3 regions of the Streptomyces sp. R33 genome follow, and region 3 is predicted to be linked to each of the others. Evidence: riboswitches for the same ligand, from Rfam matches in the RefSeq annotation. Region 3 holds a riboswitch; each other region holds the start of a gene.

Region 1 (2,256 bases), 3.3 Mb from region 3:
GCGGCGGTGCGGAGCGTTGGACTCCAGGTAGTCCGCCACGATCGCCTCGCGCTCGACGCCCAGCGCGAGCAGGGTGACGGCGATCGAGAGGCCGGCCCGGTCCTTGCCGGCCGCGCAGTGCATGAGCGCCGGAATGCTGTCCTCGGCGAGGGCGTGCACGACCCGGCCGTGCTCGGCGGTGCGGTGCTCGACCATCGAGCGGTACGAGTTGGTCATCCGGGCGGCGGCCTTCCCCTCGCCCAGGATTCCCCGGAGCTGCTCGAGGTTGCCGGCCCGAACCATCTTCCAGAATTCTTTCCCGTCGGCCGGATCCGACAGCGGGATGTTGACGTTCCGCACGCCGGGAAGCTCGACGTCGAGTCCCTCCAGGGCGTGGTCGGCGCCGTTGCGGAAGTCGAAAATCGTGTGGAGGCCGAGCGATGCGAGGAATTCTGCATCGGTTTCGGTGGCATGTGCCAGATGTCCGCTACGGAACAGTTTTCCCGGCTTGACCCTCCGCCCGTCGATGGTCGGCAAGCCGCCCACGTCGCGGAAGTTGCGCACTCCGGCCAGCTCGGGCTCCGGTACGGGCTCCGTCCGCGGGAACTGGGGTATCTGCTGGGTCACGGGAACTCCTCCGCGTCGTCGTGGGATGTCCGAATTACGCTGCTTGGGAGCAACTTGCCATAGCTGGATGCGAGATCGGGCGCAGCCCCGTGAGCCAGATCATACGGTGACCGTGAGTGCCTGATCGCCGAAGTCGAATGGCCCGGCCGGAGCGGTTGTTGGCGGCCGGTAATGGACGCAGGGTGACCGGAATTCCCTCGAACTCCCCGGTCTGTGAATCCGTGGGGAAATTCGTGGCTTGTTCGGGATGGCTCAACTCGATTACCTTCGCGATCGATCCGGATGGACCGCCGAATCCTGCCGCCGTCCGGAAACCGCACCCGACTATTCACGCGCGCGGCAGGAGCGGGGGAACCAGGTAAGCCGCTGTTCCCGATCTTTGTATCGGCGCAGCTCGGGGTGAAGCCGTGCATGTTCCGTTCATGTGCTGCCGGACATCTCCAGTCCGAACCCGACAGCTCACCTCGCAGGCGACGGAGAGGAATTCGCCATGCCTGCAAAGGGTAAGCACCGCCGTCCCAAGTCCCGTTCCGTGGCGCGCGGCTTCGCCGTCGCAGGCACCGGCGGTGCGGCCCTCGCGCTGCCGCTGCTGGGCGCCGCCGGGGCTCAGGCGGCCGGCGCCCCGGCCGCCGCCCCCGCCTCGGCTCCCGTGCAGGCACCGCAGGTTTCGGCGGCGCTGCAGGCCGCGCCCGCTGCCGCCGCGCAGTCCGCGCCGGCCGTCTACACCGTCGTGCCCGGCGACTACCTCTCCAAGATCGCCCACGACCGCCACCTCCCGGGCGGCTGGCAGCAGCTGTACGCCGACAACCGCGAGGCCGTGGGCACCGACCCGTCGCTGATCCACCCCGGGCTGAAGCTGACCCTCGGTGCGCGGGGCGAGGCGGCGCCGGCCGCGCAGGCTCCGGCCCGGGAGTCCGCCCCGGCCCCGGCGAAGAAGTCCTCGGCCCCGGACTCGGCCTCGTCCTCCGCCGGCAAGGGCTCCGCGGACGCCGCACCGGCCCCCGCCGCCCCCGCGGCCGCGGCCGCCGCCGCACCCGCCAAGAAGAGCACGGCCGCCGGGTCCGCCGCCGGTACGGTCACGGCCGCCGGCTTCGTCGCCCCCGTCGGCGGCGGGATATCGACCCAGTACAAGACCCCCGGCGCCATGTGGTCCAGCGGCTACCACACCGGTGTCGACTTCATCGCGAGCTCCGGCACCACCGTCCGGGCCGTGGGTGCGGGCACCGTGGTCTCCGCCGGCTGGGCCGGCGCGTACGGCAACGAGGTCGTCATCCGGCACGCGGACGGCAAGTACTCCCAGTACGGCCACCTGTCCCAGCTCTCCGTCTCGGCCGGCCAGAGCGTCACCGCCGGCCAGACCATCGGCCTCTCCGGCTCCACCGGCAACTCGACCGGCCCGCACCTGCACTTCGAGATCCGCACCGGCCCGTCCTACGGCTCGGACATCGACCCGCTGGCCTACCTCCGCACCAAGGGTGTGAGCATCTGACGGCTCCCGCCGTCGGAGAGAGGCAGCCGGACTCGTGAGGCCGGGACCCGAGGGGGGTCCCGGCCTCACGCTTTGCTATTCCGCACCGACCAGGTGGTATAGATCACGGTCCGTCAACCCCTTCCTACGATGGCGTAGGTCACGCCCTGGGGTGAAGGATG
Region 2 (2,256 bases), 2.5 Mb from region 3:
CCAGGAGGTCGGCCGCCTCCTGCTCGGTGGGCTCGGCCACGCAGGCGCCCGCATGGCGCCGGGTGGTGACGAAACCCTCGGACTCCAGGGTCCGCAGCGCCTCGCGGACCGGGACGCGCGAGACCCCGTACCGGCGGGCCAGAAGCTCCTCGGTCAGCCTGCCGCCCGGCTCGAAGACTCCGGAGACGATGTCGTCGCGGATTGCCGTGCATACCGCGTGCGCAGGAATACGCAAGTCCGGACCTCCGCTTAATTCCGACTGCCGACGCCATTGCCGCGACCGTGCTGGGATCGTACTGGGACTCTATTGCAACACGCGATGTTTTCCGAGCGCGGACCGAAATCGCGAATATTTACAGCCACGATGCGGCCACTTGCGGCCACAACGCGAAGGCCCCGGCTCGGGGAGCCGGGGCCTTCGGTGAAGTGCTGCGGGTCAGACGTCGACGCCGTGGTTGCGCAGGTACGCGACCGGGTCGATGTCCGAGCCGTACTGGGAGCCGGTACGGGCCTCGAAGTGCAGGTGCGGGCCGCTGGAGTTGCCGGTGGAGCCCGACAGGCCGATCTGCTGGCCCGGGGTGACCTGCTCGCCGACGGAGACGCTCAGCGAGGACATGTGGCCGTACTGGGTGTAGGTGCCGTCGGCGTGCTTGATCACGACGTTGTTGCCGTACGCGCCGCCCCAGCCTGCCTCGACCACGGTGCCGACGCCGACCGCGTGCACCGAGGTGCCGGAGGCCGCGTGGAAGTCGATGCCGGTGTGGCTGCCGGAGGACCACATGCCGCCGCCCGCGTGCCACTGGGTGCTGATGTAGGAGCCGTCGACGGGGGCGACGAAGGTGTTGAGGCGCTTGCGCTCCTCCTCGCGGGCGGCGCGCTCGGCGGCCTCGCGCTCGGCCTTCGCCTTCTCCTCGGCCTTCTGCTTGGCCTCGGCGGCGCGCGCCTTCGCGTCGGCCTCCGCCTTCGCCTTGGCGGCAGCGGCCTCGGCCGCGTGCTCCTGGGCCTCGGCCTGGGCCTCGATCTGGACCGGGAGGTCCTCGGCCGTCACGACGGCGTTCAGGCCGGTGTCCTCCATGGAGGGGGCCTTGTCCGACGCGGCGAACGCCGGGCCTGCGAGGGAGCCGACGACACCGGTGGTGGCGAGGGCGGCTATGCCGGCGTAACCGGCGGTCTTGCGGCTCAGACGACTGGAACCACGGTGCTTACCGGCGGCACGACTGCCAAACGCCATGAAGGGGCTGATCCTTTCCTTCCTTCTCGCCTACCGGGTTAGCTGACGGGTTCGGAGCAGGAAGGTCTCCTACGGGCCCCCTCTGGCGAGGCGGTCCGATTCACCCCAGGGACGCATGTGGGTCCCCGGCTCCCCAGGCTCGCGCCTGACGGGGACTCGGCGATCGCTGCCCGGTGCCGCGGGTGCGGCGCGTACAACTGACGGACAGCACGGCCGACGCTAGGCGGATCATCAGTCAATCGCCAAACAGACACGCCTTTTTGTTGCGTACGCCACACCGCATACAAGCAACCTCTCCACTAAACAGACATAAGGGGCCCCGGTGGACAAGCCACCGGAGCCCCTTGGGATGTCCGTCAGTTGCCGACGACGGTGACCTCACCGATCCCGAGCGCCCGCACCGGCGCCTCGATCTGCGAGGCATCGCCTACCAGGACCGTGACCAGGCGGTCCAGCGGGAAGGCGGCCAGAACGGCCGAAGTCGCCTCCACCGTGCCCGTTTGGGCCAGCTGTGCGTACAACCGGGCCTGGTAGTCGTCCGGGAGCTCCTGCTCGACCTGGTCGGCGAGCGTGCCGGCGACGGCCGCGGCCGTCTCGAACTTCAGCGGGGCCACACCCACCAAGTTCTGTACCGCCACGTCCCGTTCGGCGTCGGTCAGACCCCCCTCCGCGAGGGTGCGGAGCACCTTCCAGAGGTCGTCGAGCGCCGGGCCCGTATTGGGGGTGTCCACGGAGCCGCTGATGGCGAGCATCGAGGCGCCCTTGCCGTCCGCGGTGGAGCGCAGCACCTGGCCGAAGGCGCGCACGCCGTACGTGTAGCCCTTCTCCTCGCGCAGCACCTTGTCCAGGCGCGAGGTGAGGGTGCCGCCCAGGCAGTACGTGCCGAGCACCTGCGCCGCCCAGACCCGGTCGTGCCGGTCCGGCCCGATCCGGCCGATGAGCAGCTGCGTCTGGACCGCGCCGGGCCGGTCCACGATGACCACACGGCCGGTGTCGTCGGCGGTCACCGGCGGCACCGGGAGCGC
Region 3 (2,256 bases):
CCGGGTCCGGGGCGGGTCCGGGAGGGGAACAGGAGGGGCCCGGGCCGGAAAAACGCCGCCGCCCGGCGCGTGAGGGGAAGACGCGCCGGGCGGTGGGGATGCTGCGTGCTGTGCTCGCTGCCGCAGTTGTTACGGCAGGGTTCAGCTGAGCTTCAGCTTCTGACCGGGGAAGATCAGGTCGGCGTCCGAGACGATGTCCTTGTTGAGCTCGAAGAGCTTCTCCCAGCCGCCCTTGACGCCGTTGGTCTCGGCGATGGTGCCGAGGGTGTCGCCGGGCTTGACCTCGTACGAGCCGTTGCCGGTCTTCGGGGCCGGGGCCTCGGAGCGCTCGGAGCGGGTCGTCGGAGCCTCGGAGCGCTTCGTCTCCTTCTTCGGCTCGGTCTTCTTCGGCTGGGTCTTCTTGGTCTCGGTCTTCTGCTCCGTCTTCTTCGGGGTGTCGGTCGTACCACCGCCGGTGTAAGAGGAGTTGGAGAGGCCGACGCCGCAGGACGGCCACGCACCCTTGCCCTGGCCCTTGAGGACCTTCTCGGCTATGGCTATCTGCTGCGACTTGGAGGCCTGGTTGGCCTGCGCGGCGTACGCCTTGCCGCCGTACGCGGCCCAGGTGGAGGACGAGAACTGCAGGCCGCCGTAGTAGCCGTTGCCCGTGTTGATGGACCAGTTGCCGCCGGATTCGCACTGCGCGACGCGGTCCCACTCGGACGCGGTGGCGGCGGAGGCCGAGCCGGCCGCCATCAGCGGGGCGGCGACGACGACACCGGTGACGCCGGCGAGCGTGACGATGCGGGCAGCCTTGGAGGCGCGACGGTGCTTGCCCTTGCCGGAAAGCAGCATGGAGTTCTCCTCACCGACGCCTGCGAGGTGAGCTGTCGGGTTCGGGCGGATGAGTGCCCGGCCGTGCGACGTGGCGCACGACTTAACCCCTAGCCGTTTCCGTGACCGTCTCTCAACGGCCGGTCCCGGCGCCTACCTTGGTTCCCCCGCTCCTGCCTTCGGCGCTTGACGCGACGACTGTTCCCTCCGGCCGCCGGCAGGATTCGGCGATGCGGTCGAAGGAGCCCGCGGTGGCGGGCGACTCAGAAGGTAGACAGGTCTCTCCCCGATGTTCAACGAGGAACACCGGGGAGAAACGGCCCCTACTTGCGCTCCCCTTACGGGCGTTTGCGCAGGTGAGGACGGGGTTTGCGGAAGGCTCCGGACGGGACACGCCAGTTGACCGGAAGAGACACATGTCTCACTTGCAGATAACGGACATTCAGCTCTTTCCGGGTGTCCGAAGTGCCGCTATTCCTAGCTTAGATCCAGGTTCTGGCCGGGCTTGATCAGATCCGCGTCCTCGCCGATGACCTGCTCGTTGGCCTGGTAGAGCGCGTTCCAGCCGCCCTTGACCCCCTTGGCAGACGCGATGGTGGCCAGGCTGTCGCCCGCCTGGACGGTGTACGAGGGCGCCGACACCCCCTCAGATGCGGCGGGCAGCTCGAGGGCGGGCGTACCACGGTGCTTGCCGGTGCCGGTGGGGTCCGGGATGGCACTCGGGTCGGTGGAGGCGCCCGGGGCGCCCGGGGCCGCGGGGGAGCCGGGGTCGGCCGGAACGACCGGAACGGTCGGGTCCGCCGGGCCGCCGGGCTTGGTCGGGCTTCCCGGGGCCGTCGGCGCGGTCGGGTCCGTCGGGGCCGTGGGAGTACCCGGGTTGGCGGTCGGGTCGCCCGGGAGCACCGGGACGGTCGGCGACGTGGACGGCACGTCCGGGTCGGGCATGACGGGCAGTCCGCTGTTCGGCGCGAGCGGCGCCGGCGGGAGCGTGAAGTCCGGCGCCGGGGCCGGAGCCGGGGTCGGGGCGCCGAAATCGTGCGCCTTCGCGCCGGTACCGCCGGCCGGGACCGAGTGGTCGGGGCGGGAGGGGCTCGCGGCGACGGGGCCGAGCGTGCCGGGCAGGCCCGGGTCCACGGACGCGGCGGGGGCCTGCCGGGTCAGCCCGGCCGACTCCGAGCACTGCCCCCACGCCTGGGGGCCCTGCGTGCCCAGGACCCGCTCGGCGACGGCGATCTGCTGCGAACGGCTCGCGAGGTCGGGGCGCTCGGCGAAGTCGAGGCCGCCGGAGGAGTTCCACTGCTCCTGCGTGAACGAAAGTCCGCCGTAGGACCCGCTGCCGGAGTTGGCGCTCCAGGAGCCGCCGCTCTCGCACTCGGCGACCTTGTCCCACGTGGAGGTGTCCGCCGCGCTCGCGCCGGTGGCGGCGAGCAGCGGCAGAGCCAG

What was found. A riboswitch is a leader RNA that binds a small molecule or an ion and turns the genes downstream of it on or off. The one in region 3 is predicted to bind cyclic di-AMP.
Region 1: linked by a shared signal. The riboswitch ahead of AB5J51_RS09110 (peptidoglycan DD-metalloendopeptidase family protein) and the one ahead of AB5J51_RS23950 (transglycosylase family protein) in region 3 are both predicted to bind cyclic di-AMP.
Region 2: linked by a shared signal. The riboswitch ahead of AB5J51_RS12185 (M23 family metallopeptidase) and the one ahead of AB5J51_RS23950 (transglycosylase family protein) in region 3 are both predicted to bind cyclic di-AMP.

The regions. Positions count from the first base shown of each region.
Region 1 is NZ_CP165727.1:1,903,801-1,906,056, reverse strand. It holds gene AB5J51_RS09115 (tyrosine-protein phosphatase) at 1-606, opposite strand, end outside; cyclic di-AMP (ydaO/yuaA leader) riboswitch at 885-1,092, shown strand; gene AB5J51_RS09110 (peptidoglycan DD-metalloendopeptidase family protein) at 1,097-2,095, shown strand.
Region 2 is NZ_CP165727.1:2,694,993-2,697,248, forward strand. It holds gene AB5J51_RS12180 (GntR family transcriptional regulator) at 1-235, opposite strand, end outside; gene AB5J51_RS12185 (M23 family metallopeptidase) at 437-1,231, opposite strand; cyclic di-AMP (ydaO/yuaA leader) riboswitch at 1,245-1,403, opposite strand; gene AB5J51_RS12190 (pitrilysin family protein) at 1,588-2,256, opposite strand, start outside.
Region 3 is NZ_CP165727.1:5,215,275-5,217,530, reverse strand. It holds gene AB5J51_RS23950 (transglycosylase family protein) at 142-834, opposite strand; cyclic di-AMP (ydaO/yuaA leader) riboswitch at 837-1,008, opposite strand; gene AB5J51_RS23945 (transglycosylase family protein) at 1,291-2,256, opposite strand, start outside.